2 regions of the Pseudoalteromonas sp. GCY genome follow, and region 1 is predicted to be linked to the other one. Evidence: predicted binding sites of a transcription regulator. Region 1 holds the regulator's gene; the other holds the start of a gene.
The links. Region 1 encodes ArgR, which controls arginine synthesis, uptake and breakdown. Its sites were predicted from a motif close to ANTGAATANNTATTCANT; they were not measured.
Positions count from the first base shown of each region.

Region 2: JJQ94_RS07135 (aspartate aminotransferase family protein) is a predicted target of ArgR. The motif match lies at 3,428-3,445, and genes of this name have one in related genera.

Region 1 is NZ_CP068023.1:3,185,049-3,192,557, reverse strand. It holds gene JJQ94_RS19700 (SPFH domain-containing protein) at 1-814, opposite strand, end outside; gene JJQ94_RS19695 (OB-fold-containig protein) at 898-1,509, opposite strand; gene argR (transcriptional regulator ArgR) at 1,922-2,389, opposite strand; gene mdh (malate dehydrogenase) at 2,631-3,563, shown strand; gene serA (phosphoglycerate dehydrogenase) at 3,644-4,873, opposite strand; gene rpiA (ribose-5-phosphate isomerase RpiA) at 4,885-5,538, opposite strand; gene JJQ94_RS19670 (5-formyltetrahydrofolate cyclo-ligase) at 5,643-6,272, opposite strand; gene JJQ94_RS19665 (hypothetical protein) at 6,269-6,802, opposite strand; gene JJQ94_RS19660 (S10 family peptidase) at 6,942-7,509, opposite strand, start outside.
Region 2 is NZ_CP068023.1:430,284-437,792, reverse strand. It holds gene astD (succinylglutamate-semialdehyde dehydrogenase) at 1-1,039, opposite strand, end outside; gene astA (arginine N-succinyltransferase) at 1,055-2,068, opposite strand; gene JJQ94_RS07135 (aspartate aminotransferase family protein) at 2,136-3,347, opposite strand; gene JJQ94_RS07130 (HDOD domain-containing protein) at 3,705-4,880, opposite strand; gene JJQ94_RS07125 (anthranilate synthase component II) at 5,100-5,681, opposite strand; gene trpS (tryptophan--tRNA ligase) at 5,867-6,871, opposite strand; gene JJQ94_RS07115 (HAD-IA family hydrolase) at 6,897-7,509, opposite strand, start outside.

The DNA of each region.
Region 1 (7,509 bases):
CACGTTCAGCTTCAGCGGCTTCGCGAGCGCGCACCGACTCGATTTCACGGCGTTGTCTCGCGCTGGCATCTTCACGTTGGCGCTCGACTTCTGCGGCTTTTTCAAAGGCAGCTTGGTTTTGGTTGTCGATTTGCGCTTTTTCATCACATTTAAGCTGGTTAGTTTCTACGTTTTGGCGTGAGGTTTTTTCGGTAATACGGCGAATACCTTCAGCGTCAAGAATGTTATTTGGATCTAACTTGTCGATCGAGGTTTGTTCAAGATAATCAATTGCTACATCTTCTAACGTATAGCCAGATAAATCTTGTCCAATCACTTCTTTAATAGAATCTCGGAACTCATTACGATGTGTAAATAGCTCCTCAAAATTCATGCGCTTACCAACGGTTTTCAAGGCTTCGGAGAATTTTGCCTCAAATAATGCTTGTAAGGTTTCTGGTGCAGATGCGCGGGCACAGCCAACTTGTTTCGCAACGCGTAGGATATCTTCTTTGTTTTCGTTTACGCGAATGTAAAAAGTAATGGCGATGTCAGCACGGATATTATCTTTACAGATCAGGCCGCTGTTTTCACGACGCTCTAGTACCATGCGGTTAGTTGAAATATCCATGACTTCCATTTTATGGATCACAGGTAGCACAATGCCGCCCGTTGTCGTGACATCCGGCTCGTTTTTCATCTTGTTGATGATCAATGCCTGACCTTGTTCAACCTTGCGGTAGAACTTTCCAATCAGAAGTAGAATGGCAAAAATAATGACGATGGATATGCCCACGATTGCGAGCACCGGTCCGAGGTTGTTTAGAAATTCCATGTTTTTTCCTGCGTTGCGCTATGTTGTTTGAGTTGGTATTAGCTATGCCAACTCGTTCCTAAATTCCGTTATTTTCCGTACTATTACCAAGGTTTAGCCACAATCGTGTAGCTATGTGTAAGGGTGTCATGTTCGATAAGTAAGGCACAGTCTCCTAGTGTGAAAGTGTTATCTTCATCCGAGCGCACTTCGATGAGTTGCTCCGTTCCTTGAATATATACTCTGGCTTGACCGAAAGTGTTGCTAACTTTTGATGTTGCAATAACGCATTCGAGCCCAACCAGCGCTTGCTTAGAAGTGGTTTCTTGGCTTTCGAAAAAGCGTCGTAATGGCCTTACAATTACAGCGGTTAGTGGTAATGCAACAATGAGGCTGGCAAGCATAAATACCGTGCCCATCAGGTAGTAAAAAATGCCATTGCCCAATAGATAAGCAAAAAACTGTTGCACATAAATACTGATAATCCAACCCAGCGCGATGATTAAACTCAGTGAAATACTCACTGGGACGCCACCAAAAGCGACCTCCCAAAAAGAACCAGAGCTTGCGCCTTCGGCTTCAATATCAATATCGCCTTCTAAGATATCGATATCAGTAAAACCGAGTAAAGCAATTAACCAGAACAACAACACTATGAGTAATAGTGTTGAAAAAATAACAGTGGGAAACGTAAATGCAGTATTTAAAAATTCCATTGCTGTTCCTTAGTTCCTTGTATTTCCTTTTAAGCGGTTAAGTAAGTGAATTGTCCACTCAGCGCCATAAGGTGTCTTTGTGTTTATCAAGCGGTGAGTTCCGCATCATAGAATGTGAGATGATTGAGTGAAGCGAATAGCGTTCGTGTCCGGTAAGACGGAGACACTGTAGGAAACAAATCCGAGAAGCTAGTCAATCAGCTTAAAAACCATCCATGCGTAGTGAGAAAGCCTCACATGTGTTTCTAAAGTTGCCACAATTAGACATATTATGTCAAACGTTTTTTTGCTGTAAAGATAAGCAATTTATTCTGTTTATCGTGATAGTGGAAAGCGTGCTTGTTGGGGGAAAGTATCAAGGTAAGTGCTAAGTAAGTGCTAACTTGTGAGTTAGCACTAATAAAATAATAGACTAAACGTTATCGAACAGGGTTTTTACTTTATCTAAAGTAACGTCGATTTCAGATACTTTGGCAGGCGCAATAAAAATCGTGTCATCGCCAGCAATGGTACCTAATACGCCGTCTGCGGTGCCTAATGAGTCAAGTAGCCTCGCAATTAATTGTGCAGCACCAGGACTGGTTCGAATAATAATCATCATTTCGTTGTGCATAATATCAACGACTAACTGACGCAAAGGGCTTTTTGCTGTTGGAACGCTCATTTCAGCGGGTAAGCAGTAAACCATTTCTTGCTTAGCATTACGTGTACGCACAGCACCAAACTTGCTCAGCATGCGCGACACTTTGCTCTGACTGACGTTGTCAAACCCTTGTTGTTTTAGAGCATCAACAATTTCACCTTGAGAGCCAAAGTTTTCTTCTTTTAAAATGGCTTTAAATGCTTTGATCAGTGCTTCTTGTTTTTCTTGCGGCTGCATAGTCTGTCTTCTTTTACGGCTAATCTTTAAATTCTACACAAAACCGCCGAGATTCCCAAATTTGCGCGATCAAAATGGCAGTCGTAAAGCATAAGTGTACAAAGTGTCGCGATCTTTACACTTTTATTTAAGACATTAGTCAAAAAATCTCGAAAATAACCGTGATTAATTTGTGTTTAACAGCGCTTTTCATTATCTTTACTGCACACTCAATTTCACCTTCAAATTATGGAGAATCCAAATGAAAGTTGCTGTATTAGGTGCCGCTGGCGGTATCGGTCAAGCTCTATCTTTATTGCTTAAAAATGGTCTTCCAGCTGGCTCTGAGTTAGCGCTTTATGACGTTGCACCTGTTGTACCTGGTGTTGCAGTTGACTTATCTCACATCCCAACTGCGGTAAAAGTAGCGGGTTATGGTAAAGACGACCTAGACCCAGCTCTTGCTGGTGCTGACGTAGTGCTTATCCCTGCTGGTATGCCTCGTAAGCCTGGTATGGACCGCGCTGACCTATTCAACGTTAACGCAGGTATCATCAAGACACTTGCTGAAGGTATCGTTAGAAGCTGCCCTAAAGCACTTGTTGGTATCATCACAAACCCAGTAAATGGCACGGTACCAATCGTTGCCGAAGTGTTCAAAAAAGCAGGTACTTATGATCCAGCTCGCGTATTCGGTGTAACAACGCTTGACGTTATCCGCGCTGAAACCTTCATCGCAGAGCTTAAAGGCCTAGATGTTGCTGAAGTTAAGATCCCAGTAATTGGTGGTCACTCAGGTACTACAATTCTACCTCTGCTTTCTCAAGTTGAAGGTGTTGAGTTCACTGACGAAGAAGTTGCTGCACTAACGACTCGTATCCAAAACGCGGGTACTGAAGTGGTTGAAGCTAAAGCGGGTGGCGGTTCAGCTACACTTTCAATGGGTGCAGCAGCAGCACGTTTCTGCTTCTCACTAGTGAAAGGTCTACAAGGTGAAGAAGTACTTGAGTACGCATACGTTGAAGGTAACACAGGCGATGCAACATTCTTTGCACAGCCAGTTATCCTTGGTCAAAATGGTGTAGAGAAGTTACTTCCTTACGGTGAGCTAAGCGCGTTTGAGCAAAAAGCAAAAGACGACATGCTAGCGACACTTGAAAAAGACATCAAAGAAGGTGTTGATTTCATGGCGTAAGCCGGATTGATACAAAAAACCAGTCGCTTCACAGTGACTGGTTTTTTATGCCTGAGGTATAAGACCTCAAATGATTCTTCTTAGTGAAGAATACGTGCTCTGATAGTTCCTTCAACCGCACTTAACTCTTTCAACGCCACTTCAGAGTGGTCGCTATCGACGTCGATAACTACGTAACCAATAGATTCATCCGTTTGTAGGTATTGCGCCGCAATATTGATACCGTGCTGAGCGAACGCTTGGTTGATTTGCGTTAGTACGCCTGGGCGGTTTACGTGTACGTGTAATAAACGACTTCGGTTTGATAATTCAGGTAGAGAAACTTCCGGGAAGTTAACTGCTGTGACTGTTGAACCATTATCTGAATACTTCGCCAACTTGCCCGCGACTTCCACACCGATGTTTTCTTGTGCTTCTTGCGTAGAGCCACCAACGTGTGGGGTTAGCAGTACATTGTCAAACTCGCGTAGTGGTGAGACAAATTCTTCATGATTAGATTTTGGCTCAACGGGGAATACATCGATAGCAGCGCCGGAAAGTTTCTTAGCCGCTAATGCTTCAGCTAAGGCGTCGATATCAACAACCGTTCCGCGTGATGCGTTAATTAGAATTGCGCCTTGCTTCATCACTTCAATTTCAGCCATGCCGATAAGGTTTTTGGTCTGTGATGTCTCTGGCACATGCAAACTGACCACGTCCGCTCTTTGTAGCAATTGCGTAAGCGTGTGTAACTGCGTTGCGTTGCCGAGCGTGAGCTTATCTTCGATGTCATAAAACTCGACGTTCATACCGATATTCTCAGCCATAATGCCAAGCTGGGTGCCAATGTGACCATAACCAATAATACCCAGCGTTTTACCACGGGCTTCGTATGAACCGTCGGCAGATTTATCCCACTCACCGCGATGCGCCTTTGCGTTACGCTCAGGAACACGGCGCAGTAACAAGAGAATTTCACCTAGTACGAGTTCAGCCACAGAGCGGGTGTTAGAAAATGGCGCGTTGAATACGGCGATACCGCGTTTTTTAGCGGCATCCAAATCCACTTGGTTGGTGCCGATGCAGAAACAGCCAATAGCGACCAGCTTTTCAGCCTGTTCTAATACTGCTTCTGTAAGGTGAGTACGCGAGCGGATCCCGACAAAGTGAGCGTCCTTGAGCCGCTCGATCAGCTCAGGCTCCGGTAAGGATGTTTTAACGTAGTCTATGTTGCTATAACCGTTGCGCTTTAACGTCTCAACGGCGCTTTGATGTACGCCTTCTAACAACAAAATTCGAATTTTATCCTTTGATAACGAAACCTTGCTCATCTGTAATCTCACTAGTTGATTTTAGGCCCTTCTGGAGTGCCTGTTATTACAACGTCAGCGCCACGCGCGGCAAATAAGCCATTAGTCACGACGCCAACAATCTGGTTAATTTTTTCTTCAAGCGCTTTAGCTGCGCTAATTTTTAGGCCATGCACATCAAGAATGACATTGCCGTTATCAGTGATGACGCCTTGGCGGTATACCGGATCGCCACCTAGTTTTAGTAACTCTCTAGCCACGTAGCTACGCGCCATTGGGATCACTTCAACAGGTAGTGGAAATGCACCTAGAGTCTCAACATGCTTAGTATTATCAACAATACAAACAAATTTCTTGGCGACGGCTGCAACGATTTTCTCGCGCGTCAGTGCTGCGCCACCGCCTTTTATCATTTCGTTGGTGCTGTTGATTTCATCTGCACCATCAACATATACCGCAAGCTCTGACACATCGTTTAACTCGAAAACTTCAATACCAAGTGCTTTTAGCTTCTCTGTTGAAGCTTCAGAGCTTGATACTGCCCCTTTGATTTGATCCTTGATACTGCCAAGCGCATCAATAAAGTGGTTTACCGTTGAGCCTGTACCAACCCCAACAATGGTGTTTTCTTCTACATAGTTCAAAGCTGCCCATGCTGCGGCTTTTTTCATTTCATCTTGAGTCATAACGCTACACTTAGTTGTCATTGAAGTTGTATGGAGTATAACTCAATCAAAGTGTCAGCGTCATGGTCAAAAGCGCCTCAAAATGCGCTTAACTGTTTGCCTGCTCAATTATTTTTTGGCCAAGTGTATAGTTGGGTTGGAGTGAGGATAGTTGGGAGCGGTACATCCCAAGCTGCTGTTGGTAAGCTTGGAACTTGCTGGCAATCATGAGCAAGGCCAACAAGTGCTGGTTTAGCTCGCTGCTCAGCGTAGTGTAACGCTAATGTTCTATCGTAGTACCCACCGCCCATACCGAGGCGATTACCTTGCTCATCAAAAGCAACCAGAGGCATCAACAGTAAATCCAATGATGCAAGCGGTGCCACAGCTGAACAATCTAACTTAGGTTCCAAGATAGCATAGCGATTTGCCTTCATGGGTGAGTTTTTTTCATACTTCTGGAAGAGTAAATTTGCAGGATTGAAGGGGTGGATTACGGGTAAGAAAACCTGGTGTTTTTTGTCCCAAAGCGATTGAATTAAAAGGGATGTATCTAGTTCGCCATCGTTTTGAATATAGACCCCTACATTGGCATTTTCTGGGAGGTTTATTTGTTGAAAAAAATTAATGTTGAGATGTGCCGCGGCTGTCTTCTGTTGCTCTGCTGATAGCGAGTTTCTTGCATTTCTAATCGTTTTTCTCAAATTAGCACGAGTAACTTGAGATTTATTTATGTTGTTATTAGTTTTATTCATTCTAACGCGAGCCACTCAGGGAAAAACAAACTTACACCAAGCAGAATAAATAAAATAATTAATACAGCGAGCAGATAATATAGCCAAGTCTTAGATTTAGCCGGAGGGCTAGGTTCAAAGTCCAGTTCATCAAATAGCTCCTTCGTCTCCCATTCTTCGTCTGTTGTATCTTCTATTTTAGTATGGGGAGTTGGTGCTACGCGTTGCTCGAGCTCCTCTAATCGCTCTTCGATACGTATTAGACTGCTTGTGATGTAATCCAGCGCTTCAAATACGCGCTCTTGATCTGCGTTGGTCGGAGTAGCGGCTGTTTGGCTTTGCAGCTTGGCATTGATCCCCGCGCTTGCAAGTAATTTTACCTGTTTTAGCGCTTTGGCTTTATCCGCAGGAGCAAACAAGTTTTTGCCAGCGTAAAATTGCTGGATCTTTGAAGGTGAGGTTTTCAACCTGTCTGCAATTGCGATAGCGGCGCTTTGTTGATCCTTACCGTCGGCCATGCCAACGAAGACGACTTTAAACTGCTCGTTCATGGTGCGTGCCTAAGTTGTAGAGAGATAGTATTGAGTATATCTAGATTATAGGTAACTGTAGAAGGATAAAAGGAAATTTTTACAATCTGGTGAGCATTAAGATAAGTGACCGCTTGCGCGGCCACAATGGGTTGGGAATTTAGTAAAGCGCTGACTGATCCGCTTTGGGGGTTGTTTTTAAGATAAACTCGCGGAGATCTTCGTTCGACTTTTGTAAATCTTCATGACGCAGGTACATCATGTGCCCGGAGCGGTAACCTTTAAAGCTTAAGCGATCACGCATTTTTCCGCTCGGATCGAGCTGCCACATATTGTACTTGGCATCAAAGTAATTCGTTGCGCCATCGTAGTACCCAGATTGGATCATCACGTTTAGGTAAGGGTTTTGTGCCATTGCTAATCGTAATTGCTCACCGACATTATTATCGCTGTTATCCCAAGGGTGAACTGAACCAAACATATTATATTTTACATCGGTTTTATAGTTGAGCTCCGTTGCGAAGTAATGATTAATCGCAGGCGTAAATGAGTGCAACCAAGAGGTCAGTTCAGGCCAATAATCAGGGCGAGAACCAGCGTCTCTTTTATCAATACCAAGATAGCGTGAGTCTAATCGACCTAGCGTATAGCCACGGTCACGCAACAGTTCTTTCCAAAATGCCGCAGTAGGAATATCTAGGTTGTTTTGAGCCACAAAGCCCTCGCTT
Region 2 (7,509 bases), 1.4 Mb from region 1:
CACCACCGAGCTCAACAAGCTGTTGCTGTGCTTTTACCATGCCAGCGGCGGCAGCATTTGAGATCATTGAGCCCATGAATGGTTGATCTGCATCGTCAAAGTTACCCACTTTAATCGCTTTAGTTGCTTTGATCAGTTGCTCAAGGATTGTGTCACCTTGTTCACCTGCAGGAAGGAATAGTTTACGAGCACAAGTACAACGCTGACCGCTTGAGATAAACGCAGATTGAATAATGTCGTGTACTGCCGCTTTTGTATCCGCTACGTCTTTTACGATGAGTGGGTTATTACCACCCATTTCAAGCGCTAGGATCTTACCCGGTTGACCTGCATATTGCTCATGTAGCAAGTGACCCGTACGAGAAGAGCCAGTAAAGAATAAGCCGTCAATACCTGCGTGTGACGCAAGTGCTTTACCTGTTTCAACTTCACCCTGAACTAGGTTAATTACACCAGCAGGAAGACCCGCTTGTTGCCAGTATTTAAGCGTTAGCTCAGCAACATATGGCGTTAGTTCAGATGGCTTAAAGATAACCGTGTTACCGGCAAGTAGCGCAGGTACGATGTGGCCATTAGGTAAGTGACCTGGGAAGTTATATGGGCCAAATACAGCAACTACACCGTGCGCCTTGTGACGGATCACGGCACGGCCAACTGGCATTGGATTTTCAACAACACCTGTGCGCTCTTGATAGGCTTTCTCAGAAATCGCGATTTTACCTACCATAGCACCCGCTTCTGTACGAGTTTCCCAAAGTGGCTTACCCGTTTCTTTAGCAATTGCAATAGCAAGCTCTTCGCTATTTTCTTTTAGTACTTCAGCGAAACGCTTAACAATTTCTAGGCGCGCTTCAAAGCTCATGTCACTCCATGAATAGAAAGCTTCACGAGCAGCTGTTACTGCGCCATCAACTTGCTCAGCAGTAGCTGCGTTTGCGCTCCAAATAACGTCGTTGTTTGCTGGGTTTACAGAGCTAAAGCTTGCGCCTTGTCCTGCAATCCACTCACCATTTATTAGTTGTGCTGCATGTGTTGTCATAATCTGTTCCCAATCTTAAATCTTTACTAGGCTTACTTGATCGCCTTCTTCAACTTTTAGCGCCGCGGCAACATGTGGAGCAAGCGTTACTTCATTGCTATCACTCAGGGCTAACTCGATCACCGCCGCGCGATAATCAACAAGTTTACCATTTGCGACCATAACAGGGAATCCACCGTTGCTTTCGCCTATTTTTACAGTACGAGTTTCACTATTGCGAACCGTGCGGATATTCCCCACTTTTGCTTCTACCGTTGGACCCGCGTCGAAGATATCAACATAACCATTAAATGTGAAACCTTCGCTTTTTAGTAGCTCAATAGCAGGACGCGTATTGTCGTGAACTTCACCAATCACCGCTTGTGCTTCTTTACTAAGCAGGTTTACGTAGATTGGGTACTTAGGCATTAATTCAGCAATAAAGACCTTTTGGCCGATCCCCGTTAAATAATCCGCTGTCGGGAAATCCATCGAGAAGAAGTGCTCTTCAAGCCATTGCCAGAACGGACTTTCCCCTTGTTCGTTAGAAACACCGCGCATTTCCGCGATAACGGTTTCAGCAAAACGATCACGATGTTGATTGATAAACATAAAGCGAGAGCGCGACAGCAATTTGCCGTTTGCGCCTTTGCGATAGCCATCTTTTAAAAACAGGGTGCATAATTCCGTCGCGCCAGTATAGTCATTACATAGCGTTAAAATATCCACTGCTTTATAAACATCGAGTGTGCGTGAAGAGTGGATCACTTTGCTTAGGTGATAATGATAAAACGCATCATCTAAACCAACCGCAGCTTCGATACCGCTGGTACCAACCACCTCGCCTGTTTCAGTATCTTCTAATACAAATAAATAGCCTTCATCAAAAGGCTTGTCTGCTTGCTTGCCAAAGGAAGCAACTGAGCGTGCAATCTTCTTCTGTAATAGCTCTTCGTTTACAGGCAAAGAGGTAAAACCGTGACCTGATTCGTGAGCAATGTTTAAAAGCGCTGGATAATCGCTTTCTTGGATTGGGCGAAGGATCATCATGAGCCCGCTTACTCCTCAAAAATGTGGATAACAACAAGGCCACCAAAAGGTGACCTTGCAACCAGTATTAAGCGTTGTTAGCAACTACCGCAGCAACGGCTTTTTCAAAACGTGCCATCCCTTCGCGAATGTCAGCTTCTGGAATAACAAGAGATGGAGTGAAGCGTACTACGTTTGCACCTGCAACAAGTGACATCACGCCTTGCTTGATCCCTTCAACCAAGAATTCTTTTGCTTTGCCTTCGTACTTTTCAGTGACTACACCACCAAGTAATAGACCTTTACCACGTACTTCTTTGAATACATTGTACTTTTCGTTGATGTCGTTTAGTAGATCACGGAACAGCTGCTCTTTTGCTTTTACGCCATCAAGTACTGCTGTTGTGTTTACTGTGTCAAATGCCGCTTCTGCAACCGCACAGGCCAGCGGGTTACCGCCGTATGTAGAACCGTGAGTGCCTACTTTTAGGTGCGCAGCAATCTCAGTCGTTGTGATCATCGCGCCGATAGGGAAACCACCGCCAAGTGCTTTAGCCGTTGTTAAAATATCAGGGGTTACGTTTAAACCTTGGTATGCATACAGATCACCAGTACGGCCAACACCTGTTTGCACTTCATCAAAAATAAGTAGCGCGTTGTGCTTGTCACACAGCTCGCGAACACCTTTTACAAACTCAGCCGTTGGTGAAATGATGCCACCTTCGCCTTGTAGCGGCTCCATCATCACAGCACAAGTGTTGTCTGAGATAAGCGCTTCAAATGCCGCTAAATCGTTATAGTCTGTGTGAACAATGTCGCCCGGCTTTGGACCAAAGCCATCAGAGTATGCAGCTTGACCACCTACGGTCACAGTGAAGAAAGTACGGCCGTGAAAACCTTTGTTGAAAGAGATGATTTGCGACTTTTCAGCACCAAACTTATCTAGTGCCCAACGGCGTGCTAACTTAAGCGCCGCTTCGTTCGCTTCTGCACCTGAGTTTGCAAAGTAGACTTTCTCTGCAAACGTGGCATCGGTTAGCTTTTTCGCTAAACGTAGTGCAGGCTCATTGGTCATCACGTTAGACAGATGCCAAATTTTCTCGCCTTGCTCTTTAAGCGCGCCCACCAAAGCTGGGTGACAATGACCTAGACAGTTAACTGCGATACCACCAGCAAAGTCGATGTACTCACGACCTTCCTGATCCCATACTCGAGAACCTTCACCTTTCACTGGAATTACCGCTGAAGGTGCGTAGTTAGGTACCATTACGTCGTCAAACAATTCACGATTGATAGTCATTTTATTTCCTCATATTTGGTGAGTGAAAGTGCAAACAAGGAGTCATTTCCTTTTGGAGGTCGGCGCGTTGCCGCCACTTGATAGGATATTTATTCACACCAATTCGGTGCTATGTATTTTGACCCGCCCCTTGATGGCACAAAATTCATACGCTCATTATTCCAGAAAAAGCGCCATTTGTCTCACTTATACCACGTTCTCAGCCCTTAGTATTCAAGGGTTTAACATATATTCTCAACTCAAGTGAATAACTATCTAGGGCAGATATTTAGGGCAAAGCAAGCGCCGTGCAGCCTTGCACAGATCATTTAAGATTAGGTTTTGAATGAATAGTCGCAAAAAAAATTTCAATTTTTTTTACAAAATCGTCAACTGCAGGTTATGGAACGCACATTTTGCTAATTGCTGACGCATTTCCTCGGTAAGTTCTAAATGATTGAGCAAAGTCTCAGCTTCGTCGTCTTCAATCAACTGACTATCTTTTAAAACAAGTAGTTGTGCGTAACCATAGGCTTTTTGCATCACTTGCGTCAGTGGTAATGGGTCGGCAATGTTTTTATGCGCATTTGGTAGATAAGTTTGCGCATACTCTTCCATGACGGCATTAAAGGGCAAATAACGTAGCTCCATTTTTTCAATTAGCTTACGTGAAATCTCTGCCGAATGTTCTATCAATAAGTTACGTAAAAATAACGGATCAGGAGATAACTCCATTAATGCGGTGTGTAGGTCTTTTTGCTTTTTGTCTCGTGCTATTTGCACCTTGGCTTGCCACACCTTTTCGAAGGTGCGTAAATAAAGACGGATCAAGGCCACTTTCCCAAGTTCTAGTAACATGCCCAAGGTAAATGCATGCTGTTCTTTTACCCCAAAAAATGGTGCCAGCTCTTTTGCCGCAATAGCCGTACTCATACTCAGCTCGCGTAATTTACGTTTCATCAGAGTAAACGGCTCTGTTGCATGCGGCATCCAATGTCTCACTGCCATTGTCGGGATCACCATTTGCAAGTTCTCAAGGCCTAAGTACCTCAATGCTAATGCCGGCGTGTCGACCTTAATGGACGTACCTTTACTGTTTTTTTTGCGATACTGTGGCAAGTTGACTAGCGAAACCAGCTCACGACCCAACCAACTTAAATCATTGACCAAAGGCTCTAAACGCCCAACCGAAGCTGAGCGCACCGCAAGAATGTCTAAGATAGCAGGAACAGAGTCTTGAACACCAATGACTTCATGATAGATATTATCAAGGTCATGCAGTTGCTTTGTAATAGCTTCTTCGATAACCGAATGTAGATGCTTACTCGCTTTGGCAATATATTTGTGATGACTTGTGCTGCTTTCTTGGCGTTTTGCAGCCGCAGCAATTTCCACCTCTAGCATAGTGCGCTGTGCGATATTCTCACCGTAGCTAATATCAAATGTATGAATATAGCCTATTTGCTTCTGCGCAAAGTTGAGGCTGATAAGAAGGTCATGGGCACGTTCGGACAGCGCTTGTGCCATTCTAATTTGCTTATTTTCTTGCGTCATGCATGCTACTTATCTAAAAGAAAAACACTGAGTTAAGCACTCACAGAATCGTCTTACTGATTAACATTATACCAGTAAAAGCAATATTATGATTTGATATTGCGCACAATAGAATCAAAAAGTTATGTATCAAAAACTAGACCCTAGTCTAACCAACAAAAGCGCGGCAAATATGGATATATAACACCTAGGCGAAACTCTGTTGGTTTTGTTTAAACTTTAGAAGCGTTTTATAAAGTTATCAAGTAATGCTAAGCCGTGTTCCGTGAGGATAGCTTCTGGGTGAAATTGCACTCCTTCTAGTGCTCTATCGGCAGCTAAGAGTCCCATAATTTCATCACGTTCACCCTCTTGCGTCTGTGTCCAAGCCGTTACGGCTAGAGATTTTGGTAAGCTACTTTGCTCAACAACCAAAGAGTGGTAGCGGCATACTTCGTATGGTGATGGCAGATCTTGAAATACACCCATATTGTTATGGTGCACTTGAGACGTTTTACCATGCATCACTTGTTTTGCTCGAATGATTTTACCACCTAAAGCTTGTGCAATAGTTTGATGACCAAGGCAAATGCCAAGAATAGGGATTTGCCCCTGTAAGCGTTTTACGACTTCAAGCGAAATCCCTGCTTCATCAGGACTACAAGGGCCAGGAGATAGCACAACATATTTGGGATTAAGCGGCTTGATTTGTGAGGCGCTGATTTCATTATTTCGCTTTACCAGCACGTCCACGTCTAAGCGCTGAAAATACTGCACTAGGTTGTAGGTAAAGGAATCATAGTTATCAATCATCAACAGCATGTAGGTACCACTAAAAGAACCAAGCAGCCTATTCGCCACTAAGGTAAAGATCTTCGTTATGAATCTATTTTATCACGAACTCAACAGGAGGGTTTTCTTATATCTAGTATCTGCTTTAAACCAAGAGGCGATAGGCCCTTGTAATACAAAAAGACACCATAAATGGTGTCTTTCTTTGTTTTTTATTAACCGCGAGGAATAAAACCGACGGCGTCATACACAGCTTTAAGCGTTTTCTCAGCACGAATACTTGCTTTTTCCGCACCTTTTTTCATGATTTCGTCCAGCAAAGTTTGATCTTCACGGATTTCTTTAAAGCGCGCTTGAATAGGCTCAAGCATATTCACTACCGCATCGGCAGTGTCTTTCTTCAAGTGACCGTACATTTTGTCTTCGTACTCTGGCACTAACTCTTCAATTGAGCGTTTAGTTGCAACACTGAGTAGAGTCAGTAAGTTGGATACACCAGGCTTTTCAACACGATCAAAGTAAATACGTGCTTGCTCATCTGAATCCGTTACCGCTTTTTTAAGCTTTTTCTCTATCTTCTTCGGTTCATCCAACAGCATCACAAAACCATTTGGGTTTTCGTCTGATTTTGACATCTTCTTGCTCGGGTCTTGCAAGCTCATAACACGAGCACCAAACTCTGGAATATAAGGTTCTGGGATCTTAAAGACATCGCCGTACAGGTTGTTAAAGCGCGTTGCAATATCACGGGTCAACTCAAGGTGTTGCTTTTGGTCTTCACCAACAGGTACTTGATCCGCTTGATACAATAAAATATCCGCCGCTTGCAATACTGGATACGCGAATAAACCAACGTTTACGTTATTTGCGTGCTTTGCTGACTTATCTTTAAACTGCGTCATGCGGTTTAACTCACCCATTTGTGCATAACAGTTTAGCACCCAACCTAGCTGTGCATGCTCAGGAACCTGTGATTGCACAAATAGTGATGATTTATCTGGATCGATGCCGCAAGCAGTATACAGTGCTACGCCGTCTAATACGCGATCGCGTAATTGCTGTGGCTCTTGGCGAACCGTAATGGCATGCAAGTCAACCAACATAAAGTAACAATCATGATCGTTTTGTAGTTTAAGCCACTGGTTAATGGCACCTACGTAATTGCCTATTGTCATACCACCGGTTGGCTGAATACCACTTAATACTACAGGTTTACTCATGTCGTTCCTTTATTTCTTCATTGAATTAACGTTGATTGATAATGGGAATAATATCTAAGAATCCATCACAAAGGTACTGTGGATTGAACTCTTTCAAATCGAATCCCTGATTATACCCATAATTTAGCGCGATCACAGGTATCTTAGCGCCCTGAGCGGCCAAAATATCGCTTTTAGAATCCCCAACCATAATTAGCTTATCCGCTGGTATACCAAGACGCTCGGCTGCCAGCAATAGCGGAGCTGGTGATGGTTTCTTGTCAGTATCATCACCACAGACGATACAATCAAAATGCGAAGTGAGATTTAATTTATCCAGTAGTTTTAGCGTAAATGCACGATTTTTATTGGTCACGACGGCTTTTGGCACTGTGGCAAATGCAGATAGCCCTGTCTCAACATGCGGATACAAACCTGCATACTGACCAACTAATTCATCATAATGCACTTTAAAACGCTCAATGGCGGTGTGCGCTAAACCTTCGGATAGCGCTTCGCTAACTTCATGACTACCGCTTAGGCCTCTTTTTACTAACATATCGATACCGTTACCCACCCATTCACGCACTAGAGCATGACTAACAATTGGATGAGCAAGCTCAGACAGTGTTAAATTAAGCGCCATATACATATCCTCG